Regions from separate parts of the Bacillus sp. OTU530 genome, predicted to be linked through region 2. Evidence: riboswitches for the same ligand, from Rfam matches in the RefSeq annotation. Region 2 holds a riboswitch; each other region holds the start of a gene.
What was found. Region 2 has a riboswitch for thiamine pyrophosphate ahead of tenA (thiaminase II). Riboswitches for the same ligand answer to the same signal wherever they lie in the genome.
Positions count from the first base shown of each region.

Region 1: linked by a shared signal. The riboswitch ahead of thiC (phosphomethylpyrimidine synthase ThiC) and the one ahead of tenA (thiaminase II) in region 2 are both predicted to bind thiamine pyrophosphate.
Region 3: linked by a shared signal. The riboswitch ahead of tenA (thiaminase II) and the one ahead of tenA (thiaminase II) in region 2 are both predicted to bind thiamine pyrophosphate.

Region 1 is NZ_JASATP010000015.1:5,145-9,837, forward strand. It holds gene AAHB12_RS12980 (LTA synthase family protein) at 1-192, opposite strand, end outside; gene AAHB12_RS12985 (YkvA family protein) at 649-1,029, shown strand; gene AAHB12_RS12990 (metal-binding protein) at 1,062-1,550, shown strand; TPP riboswitch at 1,791-1,904, shown strand; gene thiC (phosphomethylpyrimidine synthase ThiC) at 2,084-3,841, shown strand; gene AAHB12_RS13000 (cytochrome d ubiquinol oxidase subunit II) at 3,960-4,693, opposite strand, start outside.
Region 2 is NZ_JASATP010000066.1:2,223-6,915, forward strand. It holds gene AAHB12_RS27875 (penicillin acylase family protein) at 1-1,067, shown strand, start outside; gene AAHB12_RS27880 (CBS domain-containing protein) at 1,121-1,540, shown strand; TPP riboswitch at 1,834-1,942, shown strand; TPP riboswitch at 1,998-2,097, shown strand; gene tenA (thiaminase II) at 2,316-3,008, shown strand; gene AAHB12_RS27890 (ABC transporter ATP-binding protein) at 2,983-3,744, shown strand; gene AAHB12_RS27895 (ABC transporter permease) at 3,741-4,490, shown strand; gene AAHB12_RS27900 (ABC transporter substrate-binding protein) at 4,487-4,693, shown strand, end outside.
Region 3 is NZ_JASATP010000035.1:5,570-10,262, forward strand. It holds gene AAHB12_RS21385 (MFS transporter) at 1-27, shown strand, start outside; gene AAHB12_RS21390 (VOC family protein) at 169-558, shown strand; gene AAHB12_RS21395 (GntR family transcriptional regulator) at 783-1,562, opposite strand; gene AAHB12_RS21400 (zinc ribbon domain-containing protein YjdM) at 1,675-2,016, opposite strand; gene tenA (thiaminase II) at 2,423-3,130, opposite strand; TPP riboswitch at 3,530-3,635, opposite strand; gene AAHB12_RS21410 (sensor histidine kinase) at 3,720-4,693, opposite strand, start outside.

The DNA.
Region 1 (4,693 bases), on a different contig from region 2:
AAACAGTGATAAGCCAACTAGCAGCAAGGACGATGCAAGCGGACTAATAAACAAAATAAACTCCTGCATCGGTGACTCTAATTTTAGGTCAAAGCTTACACGAGTGACGATATAGGTTTTGAGCCATATGAACAGAGCAGCTAATAAAGTAAATTTGGCGTTTTGGAATTGTGCTTTCAGGGATTCCTTCATTCACCCTCACCCTTTCTCTTTCTCACCTTACATAGCCTTTTATACAAAAAGAAAAAAGGAGTTCCGCAATGGAGTCGCATTGTGTATCTTTTCACGGAGGCATAAGCATGCTCAATGTAAAGTGGGCAATTACGTTCCTATTGCGTCATTCCCGGTTTTTCCTAATTTATATGGGATATGGGAATTTTATCAAATGTCATTTTTGTATTATACTATAAACATGGTTGTTTAGAAACTATATAATAGGTTGAAAATTTTTACAAATGATTTACATCAATCACACAAAACTTTATCACTACGTTTATATGCTCGTCAACAATTAAATATAACATGCTTATTTAGTTTGGTGCTGAGAAGGAATGTTTACAATTACAGCGGATTGATGGGTAATTTTGAGGAAAATCATACTGCTCCATATAATACAAAGTATGGGGAATGAGATTGGAGGTTTTTAAGATGGAACAAAAATTTTCTGTAGAAGCATTTTGGGATAAGACGAAGGGGGCTGCAAAGAAGGCTGGTCATTTCGTGGTGTATACGGGCTTGCTTTTGTTTTATGTCCTGCAGCGGCCAGATGTTCCAAAGCGGGTAAAGTTCACAATTGTTGGAGCGTTGGCTTATTTCATTGCACCTGTTGATGCGATTCCAGATATCATGGCCGGTCTTGGGTATACGGATGATCTAGGTGTATTGAGCGCGGCGCTGCTGCAATCTGCCGAGTATGTTGATGAGGAAGTGAAGCAAAAGGCGAAGGCTAAGCTTGCGCAATGGTTTGGCTCAGATGCCGACACTTCCCAGATTGATCGTAAAATAGAAGAAGCAAGCGAAGAAAAGTAAGCTTGCCAGTAGATAGGTGAGGGGAAATTTAGATGCCATCAGGAAGAACACATACAAGATTCAATTTATTAAGTCTGCCCGTTGTTATTTGTTTGCTCATTTCATACGGGATGACGAGCTGGGGTTTTTTACTGTGGTTTGCGGGAGGATTTGTGTTTGGCACATACTTTTTGACGCCGGATTTAGATACTGTAAGTTCAGCGTATCGAAATTGGGGACCGCTGCGCATCATTTGGCGCCCATATCGAGCTGTCATGCCGCACCGATCCTTCCTCACACATACAATTGTGCTTGGAGATTTGATCCGGCTACTGTATTTATTTGTGATTTTTCTTCCGTTTCTATACATATTAAATGTGCAAATATTAGACGGTGCACTACCAGGGCTTGTCCGTGCGCATAAGCCGGTGCTTGGTGCGGCGGTGCTGGGGATTTTCACGACAAGCGCTCTTCATATTATACTTGATACATTGAATACAAAACGGAAACGGATGTTTCGATCAAAGAGAAGCAGACGATAAGTGGATCTTATTGCAAGGAAAGGCTGCTTTTATAATAATAGGAAAGAAGCGCCTTGCGTCGGGGAGAACACACAGAAAGCTTCCATAAAGCAGCTACTAAGCTGCGCGCTTTACATGCGGGATGTTTTGCTGCGGAAGCAAGGGAAGGACGTGTCCACTGTCCCCGTTCAGAAAATATATTCAGAAAATGCTTTATCTTTCCACTACTTTCTGTATAATAAGGATATAAATTAAATTTATAAGTGATACTAGGGGTGCCTCGTATGTGAGGCTGAGAGGGAAGCGCGATATGCTTCTTAACCCTTTGGACCTGATCTGGCTCGTACCAGCGTGGGGAAGTTTTTAGACGTGTTGCATCATGTACATATGCTGCTTACGCCAGGTCCTGTTTTGCTATAAGGATCTGGCGTTTTTTGTTTTATACATGTTAGCCTGCAGTCTGCCAGTAGCCGACTGTGAGAGCTTTCGTATGCACGTTGCGCTGGCGCGTTTTACTGATGTCCTTGTCACATAAAGAAAAGGGGAAAGGTATTATGTCGCAAACAGACTCAATTAAGCAATTGGAGCTAAAAACAAGTCTTCCAGGAAGTGAAAAGGTATTTGTACAGGGATCACGTCCCGATGTACAGGTACCGATGCGTGAAATCGCATTAAGTCCAACAAACGAAGTGGAAAATGAGCCGGTTCGGGTCTATGACACAAGCGGTCCATATACAGCATGTGATTATGAAGTAAATGTAGAAAAAGGGATTCCAGCGCCGCGCTATGCATGGGTTGTTGAACGTGGAGATGTAGAAGAGTATGACGGCCGGGAAATTAAGCCTGAGGATAATGGCTACAAGGACATAGACAAAGCGTCTATATTCCCAGGATTAAGCCGGAAGCCGCTTCGTGCGAAGCCAGGACAGAATGTTACCCAAATGCACTATGCTCGAAAAGGGATCATTACGCCTGAAATGGAGTTTGTTGCCATTCGTGAAGGTGTAACGCCTGACTTCGTGAGACAGGAAATTGCTGAGGGACGCGCGATTCTTCCTGCTAACATCAACCATCCAGAATTGGAGCCAATGATCATTGGCCGTAATTTCCACGTGAAGGTAAATGCCAATATTGGAAACTCTGCGGTTAGTTCCTCCATTGTGGAAGAGGTTGAAAAGATGACATGGGCAACTCGTTGGGGAGCCGATACGATTATGGACCTTTCCACAGGAAAGAATATTCATACAACACGTGAATGGATTATGCGTAATTCACCTGTTCCAGTCGGCACAGTTCCATTGTATCAAGCGCTTGAGAAGGTAAATGGAATTGCGGAAAATCTAACATGGGAGATTTACCGTGATACGCTCATCGAGCAGGCGGAGCAGGGTGTAGATTACTTTACAATCCATGCTGGTGTGCTGCTTCGATATATTCCGATGACAGCAAAGCGTGTAACAGGTATCGTTTCACGAGGCGGCTCGATTATGGCGCAGTGGTGTTTATATCATCATCAGGAAAACTTCTTATATACACATTTTGAAGAGATTTGCGAGATTATGAAGCAGTACGATATCTCCTTCTCACTAGGAGATGGACTGCGTCCAGGCTCTATTGCTGATGCAAATGATGAAGCGCAATTTTCTGAATTACAGACGCTTGGTGAACTAACAACGATTGCTTGGAAGCATGATATCCAGGTTATGATTGAAGGTCCTGGACATGTGCCAATGCATTTGATTAAAGAAAATATCGACAAGGAAATTGAAATCTGTCACGGGGCGCCATTCTATACGCTTGGTCCGTTAACGACGGATATTGCGCCAGGATACGACCACATTACCTCAGCGATCGGCGCGGCAATGATCGGCTGGTTTGGTACATCTATGCTTTGCTACGTGACGCCGAAGGAGCATCTTGGCCTACCGAATAAAAACGATGTACGTGAGGGTGTAATTGCCTATAAGATTGCGGCTCATGCAGCGGATCTTGCAAAGGGCCATCCGCGCGCGCAGCAGCGTGACGATGCATTGTCTAAGGCGCGCTTTGAATTCCGTTGGCGCGATCAATTCCATCTGGCGCTTGATCCTGAACGTGCGATGGAATATCATGATGAAACCCTTCCGGCAGAAGGCGCAAAAACAGCTCATTTCTGTTCGATGTGTGGACCGAAGTTCTGCAGCATGAGAATTTCGCACGACATCCGTCAATATGCGGAGGAAAAAGGGCTGAATGAAACAAGTGCGATAGAAGAAGGTATGAAGGAAAAAGCGCAGGAGTTTAAGGAACAAGGCTCTGAGTTATATAAGTAAGAAAAGCAATTTCTGTAATAATCTGTACTTAGCCGCGGCTGGCGTTGTCTGTCTATTGGCGGGCGGGAATCAGTGATAGCGGCGAGATAGGAAAGCTCCTCTGTATTCACAGTGGAGCTTATTCCTTTTTATCGCCCGCAAAGGTGCGGTCTTTCAAAAATAAATTCCAAAACATAATAAATCCTGGAAGTAAAATGGCGATGCCGACAGCGTACAAAATCAGCAGGGAGTAGAAGGTTGTCTTTTGGGTAAAGCTCGTATACATCGTAACGTCAGGGAAAATGATGTATGGCAGATGCGCCTTTCCGTAGGCATAGCTTGCAAAGGCGTATTGGGCAACGACAGAGAGAACCGCAACACGGGGCCAGCCGAGTTCTTTGTACCCCTTGTTGCTCCACCAAAGCGCTGCATACCCAATAACAAACAGACCAAGCGAGACTGCAAACCAAAGAATCTCGTCCGCTAAATTCGATAGCAGCCAGCGGGCATTGCCTTGGATTGAGACCGAGACGAGCGCAATCACTGCACTCAGGAGAGTAGCCGGTCCGAGAATAATTGCGTTTATTCTGTATATGCGGTACGCCCCCTCATCGCCGCGTTCACGAGAGAAGTCTGCTAAAAAGAGTGCGGATAAAAACAATGCAGATGTTAATCCGAACAGCATATAGCTGTATACAGACGGACTGCTTAGCAGCTGCTTATACATAAGCGTTTCCTTTCCGCCGATCATTTTCACAAAGGATCCTTCCGTAACTGGCAGGACAGTGATAAGCAGTGCCGGGACGAGCAGCCCGGTGATGCCTGCAGTGAAACGCAGCTGCTTTTCACTGCTTGGAAAGGAATGGGAAAATA
Region 2 (4,693 bases):
ATTTTGTATTCGCTGCAAAGGATGGGACCATTGCGTATCGAATGAATGGCAAAATTCCGATTCGAAAAAAAGGGGATAGTCTCTTGCCTGTGCCTGGGTGGAATGATGAATATGAATGGACTGGTTATATTCCTTGGGAGGAGCTTCCAACTATTGTGAATCCACAAGAAGGATTTATTACAGCTGCCACTAATCAGATGGCTGACCAATCTTACCCATATCATATAGACAGCACAGGAATACAATCCTACCAATCTTCTCGTATTCAGGAAGTGCTGCAACAAAAAAATGCCATTACAGTTGAGGACATGAAAAAGCTGCAGATGGACCAATTGAATCTTAAGGCACGCTCACTTGTTCCTATTTTGCTGCAGCATATAAAAGAGGATGAACTAACAAAGCAAGAGCAGGAAGCAATTTCTCTTTTGAAAAAGTGGGACTTTACAGATGACCGAAACTTAGCGGCGCCACTTTTATTCCATACGTGGATGCAAGAGATTGGAGATGTTTTATTTAAAAAGGATATTTCAGAGGATATGCAGAGATTGTTTGAGGGAAAGGAACAAGTTATTGATCAACTGCTTCGAGAAGCACATAATGGTCAGCCTGGACCATGGATACAAGAACAAGGCGGCTTGGATAAGGTACTAAAGAAATCCTTAGCTGGGGCGGTACAAAGTATTGTGGAGAGCCAAGGGGCAAGTGTAAAAGATTGGCGATGGGGTGATTTTCACCGGCTTGTTTTTACCCACCCATTGTCCTATATAGAGCCTTACAACTATTTATTTAATCCGGAAACGCCTATTCCTATTGGAGGAAGCGGCGATACGGTGCAATCCATCAGCTTTAATGCCGAAGGTCTTGCTGATCGTGGAGTATCGTCGTATTTTGCGATAGATCTACACGATATAACAACAGGCTATCATATTGTTGCTCCTGGTCAGTCTGGTCATATTCAGAGTGAGTGGTATCATGATCAAATGAAGGACTGGGTGAAGGGGACGTATCATACAACGTCTCTTACTGAGAAATCTGGAAGCATCCTCCACCTTCTTCCTGCTCGATAAATACATGAAGGCAGTGAAGTTGGTTACAATAATGGTTGCAAGGAGGGATTGCGATGACAACAGTAAGAGAGTTAATGAGTACAGATCTTTCATGCTGTACTCCAGTGGATAATGTGTATGAGGCAGCTTTAAAAATGAAGCAAGAGGATATTGGGATTATCCCAATTGTAGAAAACAATCGCTTAGTCGGGATTGTTACTGACCGTGATCTAGTAGTTCGCGGCATTGCCGATAAGAACCCTGGTTCTAACAAGATTACAGAGGTAATGACAACGGACATTGTTAGTGTATCTCCGTCAGATCCAGTTGAAAAGGCGAGCGAATTAATGGCCCGCCATCAAATTCGCCGTCTTCCAGTTGTAGAGAATGGGCAGTTAGTAGGGATGCTCTCACTCGGAGATTTAGCGATTGAAAAATATGCAGATGATCAAGCTGGCTACGCATTGGGTGAAATTTCAGAGCATCATGAATAAGAAAAATATGAGGTAGCTCGAATAGTAGAAGTATCTGTTTGGGTTATCTTATATAATGGACCGCTACCATACACTCAGTAGAACTGAGCATTATGGCAGCGGTCTATTTTGCCTCTTAAGAAAGCATAAATTCCCAATGTTTTTCCATATTTTTGTATAGTAAAGAAAAAAAGGTAAGTTTGGATATTTTTTTTACAAAATAGAGGAGTATTTAGGTTCTGCATTTTTAAAATTTCTGGTAAACCTCTTGCTGCATTGTGTAACCCAGTGATATACTTAACACTGTTAATAATAAATTGTGCTAGGGGAGCTGGTATGGCCGGCTGAGAGTAAGACCGATAGTCTTTTACCCTTTTACCTGATCTGGATAATTCCAGCGTAGGAAAGCGAAAACGGATGATGAACGTATTAGCCCGATTTCCCCTTAGCTGGAAATCGGGCTTTTTGATATATGTTATATTTCCACTGGGGGTGCTAGCGACGCTGAGAAAGGGGAACCTTAACCCTTATTACTTGACCTGGATAATTCCAGCGTAAGGAAGTGGCAAGCAGCAACCATTCTAAATGATTGTATGTGGCCGCTTCTTGGTAGAAGCGGTTTTTTTACACTGTAGGAAAGTATAAATTTCCAGTTAGAAGACAATTCGACGTAGTGAGAAATTTTAGGAATAAAGTATAATGCAACTACGCCTCTGTCTTCGCCCAAAAGCAGGGCTCGCCAATCGACGAGTTTTCCTTATTAAGTTTCAATTCGGCATCTGAAGGAGGAACAAGAGTGAAATTTTGTGATAGATTATTTCAAAATGTACAGCCTATTTGGGAGAAAAGTCATCAGCATCCATTTGTAAAGGGGATTGGAAATGGAGAGCTGGAATTAGATAAGTTTCAATTTTATATTATACAAGACTATTTGTACCTAATCGAATATGCAAAGGTATATGCTCTAGGTGTTGTGAAAGCAAAAGATTTGCAAGTAATGAGCAAATTCGCTCGGCAAATTGATGGCATATTAAACGGTGAGATGAACATCCATAAGGAATATGCAAAGCGTCTTGGGATTTCGATAGAGGAAATGGAACAAGCAAAGCCAGCATCCATGAATCTTGCTTATACGAACTACATGCTGTCCGTATCACAAAGCGGGACGCTGGCTGAGCTTGTGGCTTCCCTTTTACCGTGCATGTGGAGCTATTGGGAGATTGGAAAACGTCTCAATAATGTTCCGGGTGCGAGCGAGCATGAGTTTTATGGAGAATGGATTCGAGGCTATAGCTCAGAGGAGTATGCGGAACTTTGCATATGGGTTATTGAGTTAATGAATGAACTGGCGGAAGGAAAGTCAGAGAAGGAATTGGCACATCTAGAAGAGATTTTTATGACAACAAGCCGTTTTGAATATTTATTCTGGGATATGGCTTACCGCAAGGAGACGTGGAGTTTCGATGAGCAGTGTTCTACAATTTCATAACGTTTCGTTCTCTTATCCGGAGGATGGGAAAAATGTTTTGGAAGAGTTGGATCTTACGATTCAAAAAGGAGAATTTGTCAGTTTAGTTGGGCCGAGCGGCTCTGGGAAAAGTACTATTTTACGCCTTGTTACCGGACTTGAGAAAGTACAGCAAGGGAAGGTCATGATAAATGGGGAAAGCATCCAGCCGAGAGACGGGGCCGTTGGTTATATGCCGCAGCAGGATTTGCTGCTGCCGTGGCGGACAATTGAAGAAAATGCTGCTCTCCCGTTAGAGTGCCGTGGAATGAAGCGAAGAGAAGCATATGCAAAGGTGCGAGAGTATCTTCCTATTTTCGGACTAGGTGGCTATGAGAGGAAGCGTCCAAAGGACTTGTCTGGAGGAATGCGTCAGCGTGTGTCCTTTTTGCGCACTTTCTTAACCGGGGCGGATGTGCTTCTGCTGGATGAACCGTTCAGTGCGCTTGATGCAATTACAAAGGTAAATATGCAGGAATGGCTATATGATCAATGGAGGAAATGGGAGAAAACCATCGTGTTTATTACCCATGACGTAGAGGAAGCTTTGTTTTTGTCTAATCGCGTGCTTGTTGTGACAGAGCAGCCTATTTGCTTCCTTACCGAGTTGCCTGTTCCTCTTGGAAAAGAGAGAACACGCCGTGATTTGGCAAGACCTGAACTGCTGGAACTCAAAGACGAGCTTATTGGCATGTTAAAAGGGAAGGTGCCGGTATGAAACAGTTTTCTTACTTACCGGCCCTTATCGTTGCTATTATCCTTCTAACTGGCTGGGAAGTTGGGGCACGGATTGTAAATGAAATGTATATCTTGCCATCTCCAAGTGCGATTGTGCAGAAAATATGGGATTTGCGGGACATTTTATTTACAGTTCATCTTCCAGCTACGCTTCTTGTCGTTTTAATCGGTCTTGTAATTTCTATCGTGCTCGGGGTGGGACTTGCTATTATGATGAGTGTCAGTTCATTTGCTGAGAAGGCATTTTATCCGCTGCTCGTTGCATCGCAAACGATTCCGACTACTGCTCTGGCACCGTTATTTGTGCTTTGGTTCGGCTATTCCATCTGGAGTAAGGTTGTTGTCACAGTTTTAATTACCTTTTTTCCAATTGCGGTAAATACGTACGATGGCTTTCGATCTACGAAGAAAGAATGGGAAGAGCTGCTATTCACATATGGGGCAAGCAAACGGGATATTTTCCTAAAACTGCGCATCCCCGCATCGCTGCCATACTTTTTTTCAGCGCTTAAGGTCGCAGTGCCGATGAGCGTAATTGGAGCGGCGATTGGAGAATGGCTTGGAGCACAGGCAGGACTTGGTTACTTTAGTAAAAGAATGATGACGCAGCTAGACGGGGCTGGCGTATTCGCTCCTATTTTTCTGTTATCTTTATTAGCAATTTTATTTGTAGTTATTGTATCGCTACTAGAAAAGAAATTCATCAGCTGGAGGAAAGACTTATGAAGTGGTTTATTCGTTTACTCGTTGCTGCCTTGTTTGTAACAGCAATGGCAGGCTGTTCAAAAGGAACAGAAAACGCTGAAAAAACGGGAAAGAAAGAAACAAAAGAAGTAACACTCATGCTTGATTGGTACCCAAACGCGGTGCATAGCTTCATTTATGCAGCGATCGAAAAAGGATATTTCAAGGAAGAGGGCATTAATGTA
Region 3 (4,693 bases), on a different contig from region 2:
CAACCTCTATTAAAAGTGCAGGCATAATGAAAATTCCAGAGGATAAGAAAGGCTGGCCTATTGTATTGGTTAGTCTTTCTTTCATATTTTCCAGCAATAAGGGAAACTCAGTATTGGCGCGAAAACTCTTATGTAAATTTGTTATTTATGATGAAAGTAGGAAGCTAAATGATTAAAAAAATGGAACATACCGCTATCATTGTTGCCAATATGGATCATGCTATTCAATACTACTCAGACATGTTTGGATTTAAAGTTCGCCTTCGAGGATCCTCTAACACAAGAGAGATGGCATTTTTATATCTGGAGGATCAGCCTAGCATGGAAATTGAGTTCATTCGAGATATTGATCCTATAGGTGAGTATAACAAAAGTGGGATCGTTAACCACCTTGCTTTTGCAGTAGAGGATATTAATCAAGCCATTAGCTATTATGAAAAAAAGGGAATTAAATTTTTATCGAATCAACCAAACTCAACACTTGAAGGCGGTCTTATGATTTTATTTTATGGACCTAATGGTGAATTACTACAATTGATAGAACGAGCAAGAAATTAAATTTATTTAAATAGAATTTCTGATATTAAATAATATCCTGTTTTAAATCTTTTTGGCACTTATCTTGTCTTTGAGCTGGAGTGCTGGCCGGGGGACAGAGCTTACTTATTGTTCCTATCTGGTTAGTAATATTTTCAACAAAATAGCATAGCACAAAAAGGGCTGTAGAGATTTCTAAGAAATCTCTACAGCCCTTTTCTTTTATAAAAGATGTATTATCTTACCTAAGAAAGAGACTCTCTATTATGGTTCACTTCTAGAGATCGGATAACCTCTAAAATTTCTTTGCGCGCTCTATAACGATGGGATTGTAACATGATACGTGCAGCTTCCGGTTCACCTGTTCGCATAACAGTAACAATGGCCTTGTGATCCATGATAGATTGTGTTGGTCTAGGTCGAAGCTTAATTGTATATAATCTGGCACGATATAGTTGATCAGATTGACTATCCATAATCCCTCTTAGTCGTGGGTTTTGGGCCAAGTCGACAATGAATTGATGAAATTGCTCATCAAGAGTAGTCCATGCCAGTAGATCTCCTAATTCTAGTGCTTTTTCTTGTTCCTCAATTAAACGATCGAGTTGATCTAATTCTTCAGAGGTGGCGCGCTTGGTAGCTAGGCTGCCAGCAATACCATCAAGCGCTTCCACTACCTCATAAATTTGTTGGAGATCATCCGCAACAATGGGTGCCACAACAAACCCACGACGCGGTATAAGACGTACCCATCCCTCCATCTCTAAACGTACGAGGGCCTCGCGAACAGGCGTTCTGCTCATGCCCAAGATTTCAGCCATTTCCCTCTCCAATACTGTTTTTCCTGGGGGGAGCTGAAGTTGTCGTATGGCATGGCGTGTCGCTAGATAAGCACGTTGTGGCAAACGTGATTCCCCCATTTCATCTAAACTAGATAAAATTGAATGAATGTCTAGAGAAAGGGAGGATTGATCCGGTTCTTCCAAATTAACATGAGCTCTTGTAGATTCATCTGGCGTATTCATACTATAAACACACTTCCCAAAAATTTAATTTAATCATATTGTCCTGAGCAAAACAGTTCTTAAATTAATAAATACGAGAAACTTCTGCAGTTCTGCTGCACTATAATTATATCTATATCTTCTTCACGAATTCAGATTTTAATTTCATCGCGCCAAAACCATCAATTTTACAATCAATATCATGATCTCCATCAATCAAACGTATATTCTTTACTTTTGTACCTATTTTTACGACTAATGAAGTTCCTTTTACTTTCAGATCTTTGATTACTGTTACAGAATCACCATCATTTAAGATATTTCCATTCGCATCTTTGATGACTTTTGTATCCTCATTAGCTTCAGCCTCTAATTCTAAACTCCATTCATGAGCACATTCTGGGCAAACAAAAAGGCTTCCGTCTTCATAAGTATATTCTGAATTACATTTTGGGCAATTTGGTAAATTGGACATGTATTCAATGCTCCTATCTGTTATAGTTAATTTTATCCTGTAAGACATTGTTCAATCAAACTGTACACGATCCATTAAAATATATAAATAAACACACTAAAGCGGACAAACCACCTATCCTACCATCAATCTATATTAACACAAGCCCTCATTCTTTCCCTCTAAAATTTTTCAACAACATCAATCGGAAATATTTATAATCATGTACAAGGAAACTATAAGATGCTATAGGTCAAAATGATTTATTTGCAGTAAATGTAAAAAGAAGTAATATCCTTTACCCAGCTGAATAAAGACATTACTTCTTTTTGTTTTTCCTTAAATTAGAAAACACTCGCATTGGAACGGAGAAAATAATTCAAAGCATGGAAATCGATATGCACGTCGCAAGGGAAGCTGTCCTTTGTTATATGGATAAGCCCTCATTGAAACCACGTTGTTTCTCCTTTTCATTCACTGGCCAATCTTCCAATGTATAAGCCATCTCCCAAAACGAGTATTCATATTGACTGCTAATAATAAAATGTTGTTTCATTCGTTCTTTGTCCGATTCTGTCACAGTTTCAGCAATGGCATCTAGTCTGGCGATTTGTTCTTCTACTAAAGTACGGAACCAGTCAGAACCATAAGCGGCAATCCATTCTTGATAAATAGGCTCCTCCGGCTTCGATTCCTTCAAATGCTCGCCAATTTCATAATAAAGCCAATAGCACGGCAAGATTGCTGCGATAATATCCCCTAAGTGACCTTCATATGCGGCACGATACAAGTGAGATGTATACGCATAAGCAGTCGGTGCAGGAACAAAGGTATCTTTGTCTTTTTCCGTAATCCCTAACTTTTCAGAAAAATTCCGATGTAAAGAAAGCTCCGCCTGATATGTATTTTGTGCATGATGTGCCATGCGTCCCGTCGTTTGTAGATCAACTGCTTTCGCTGCCCCTAATGCCTGCACTTTAGCAAAATGGCTTAAATAATAGGAATCTTGCAGAACATAATAACGGAAGCACCTTAAATCTAAACTTCCTTCTCCTAACTTTGTCACAAACGGATGATGAAAACTCGCTTCCCAAATAGAATTTGCTTCTTTGCGCAACAACTGAGAAAATGACATGTTAATCCCTCCTAAGGTGTTAAATAGATGAAAATGCAACATAAAACCCTTTAAAGAAAACTCGCCGATTGGCGAGCCCTGCCTTTGGGCGAAGACAGAGGCGTAGTTGCACTTACACTGTATTCCTAAAATTTCCGACTACGCCGAATGACCTTCTAGCTGGAAATTTATACTTTCTTACAGTGTAAAGAAAACTCGCCGATTGGCGAGCCCTGTCCTTGGGCGAAGACAGAGGCATAGCCCTACTTATACTGTATTCCTAAAATTTCTGACTACGTCGACTTATCTTCCAGCTAGAAATTTATACTTTCTTACAGTGTAAAATAAAAAAACCACTTTTTTACATGCGTAAAGAAAGTGGTTTGGAATTCATTTTAATAACCAAAATGAAAATACAATGGTCCGTCACTCCCACTTTCCTACGCTGGTGTTACCCAGATCAGGTTCTAGGGTCTCAAAGGTCACTTTGATCTCAGCCCTTCAATGGGCTCCCCTAGTGGATAGAGATGCTTGCTATTTATTTTTCATTCTGACATTAACCATATCACAACATTAAAGACAGTCAAGCCTTTTTTAAAGTCAGTACCAATTACTCATTAAGATTTTTATACTTGGGTAAAGAAATCATGGCTTTAAATAAATCTCCATCTATTTGTATAGAAAATTTTCCTCTTTGTATATCAATCAGGCTTTTCGCAATAGATAACCCTAATCCGCTGCCTTGACTTAACCTCGATTCATCGCCTCTTTTAAAACGCTCCATTAATTCGTCTGCTGAGATATTCAGCTCATAGGCTGAAATATTTTTGAAGGTGAGAAGTACTTCATTCCCTAAATCTTCAATATCTATATAGACCCTTGATTGTTTTAGGGTATATTTGAATATATTAGATAACAGGTTTTCTATAGATCTCCACAATAATTTTCCATCGGCCATAATATATACCTTATCCTTAGGGTAATTTAGCTTAAAGTCTAAATCTAAGGCTTCAATTTTGTCATTAACTTCCCCTAGTCCCTGAGTAATTAAAGATATGATATCGATCTGCTCAAGATGTATTGGTATATTCCCGCTGGAGGCCTTTGCTGCCTCAAATAAGTCATCTGTTAGGATTTTTAGCCTTTTAGATTTTTGATCCAGTACCTCGATATATTCTTCTACCTTTGAAGGATCCTTTTCCTTTTTTAATAAGTCAACATAGGTGATAATAGAGGTCAAAGGTGTTCTTATATCATGTGATACATTGGTAATCAGCTCCGTTTTCATCCGCTCGCTTTTTAGTTCGTTATTAACGGCCTTTTTCAAGCCATCAGTGATGCTATTTATATCCGCAGCAAGGCCTGCAAATTCGCCTGTTCCATTAACATTTATACTATGATGAATATCTCCATCCTTTACTCTCTCCACACCTTCCTTGATCGTATTAAATGTCCTGATTTTTTTTAGGGCAAACCAAGCAGCTACGCCAAGGGTGACTGGAAACATAAAAAACGTTAAAGCAACTAATATAGGATATCCGATTACGAGTAATACCGTCTTCACGCCAACGCTTCCGCTATTAT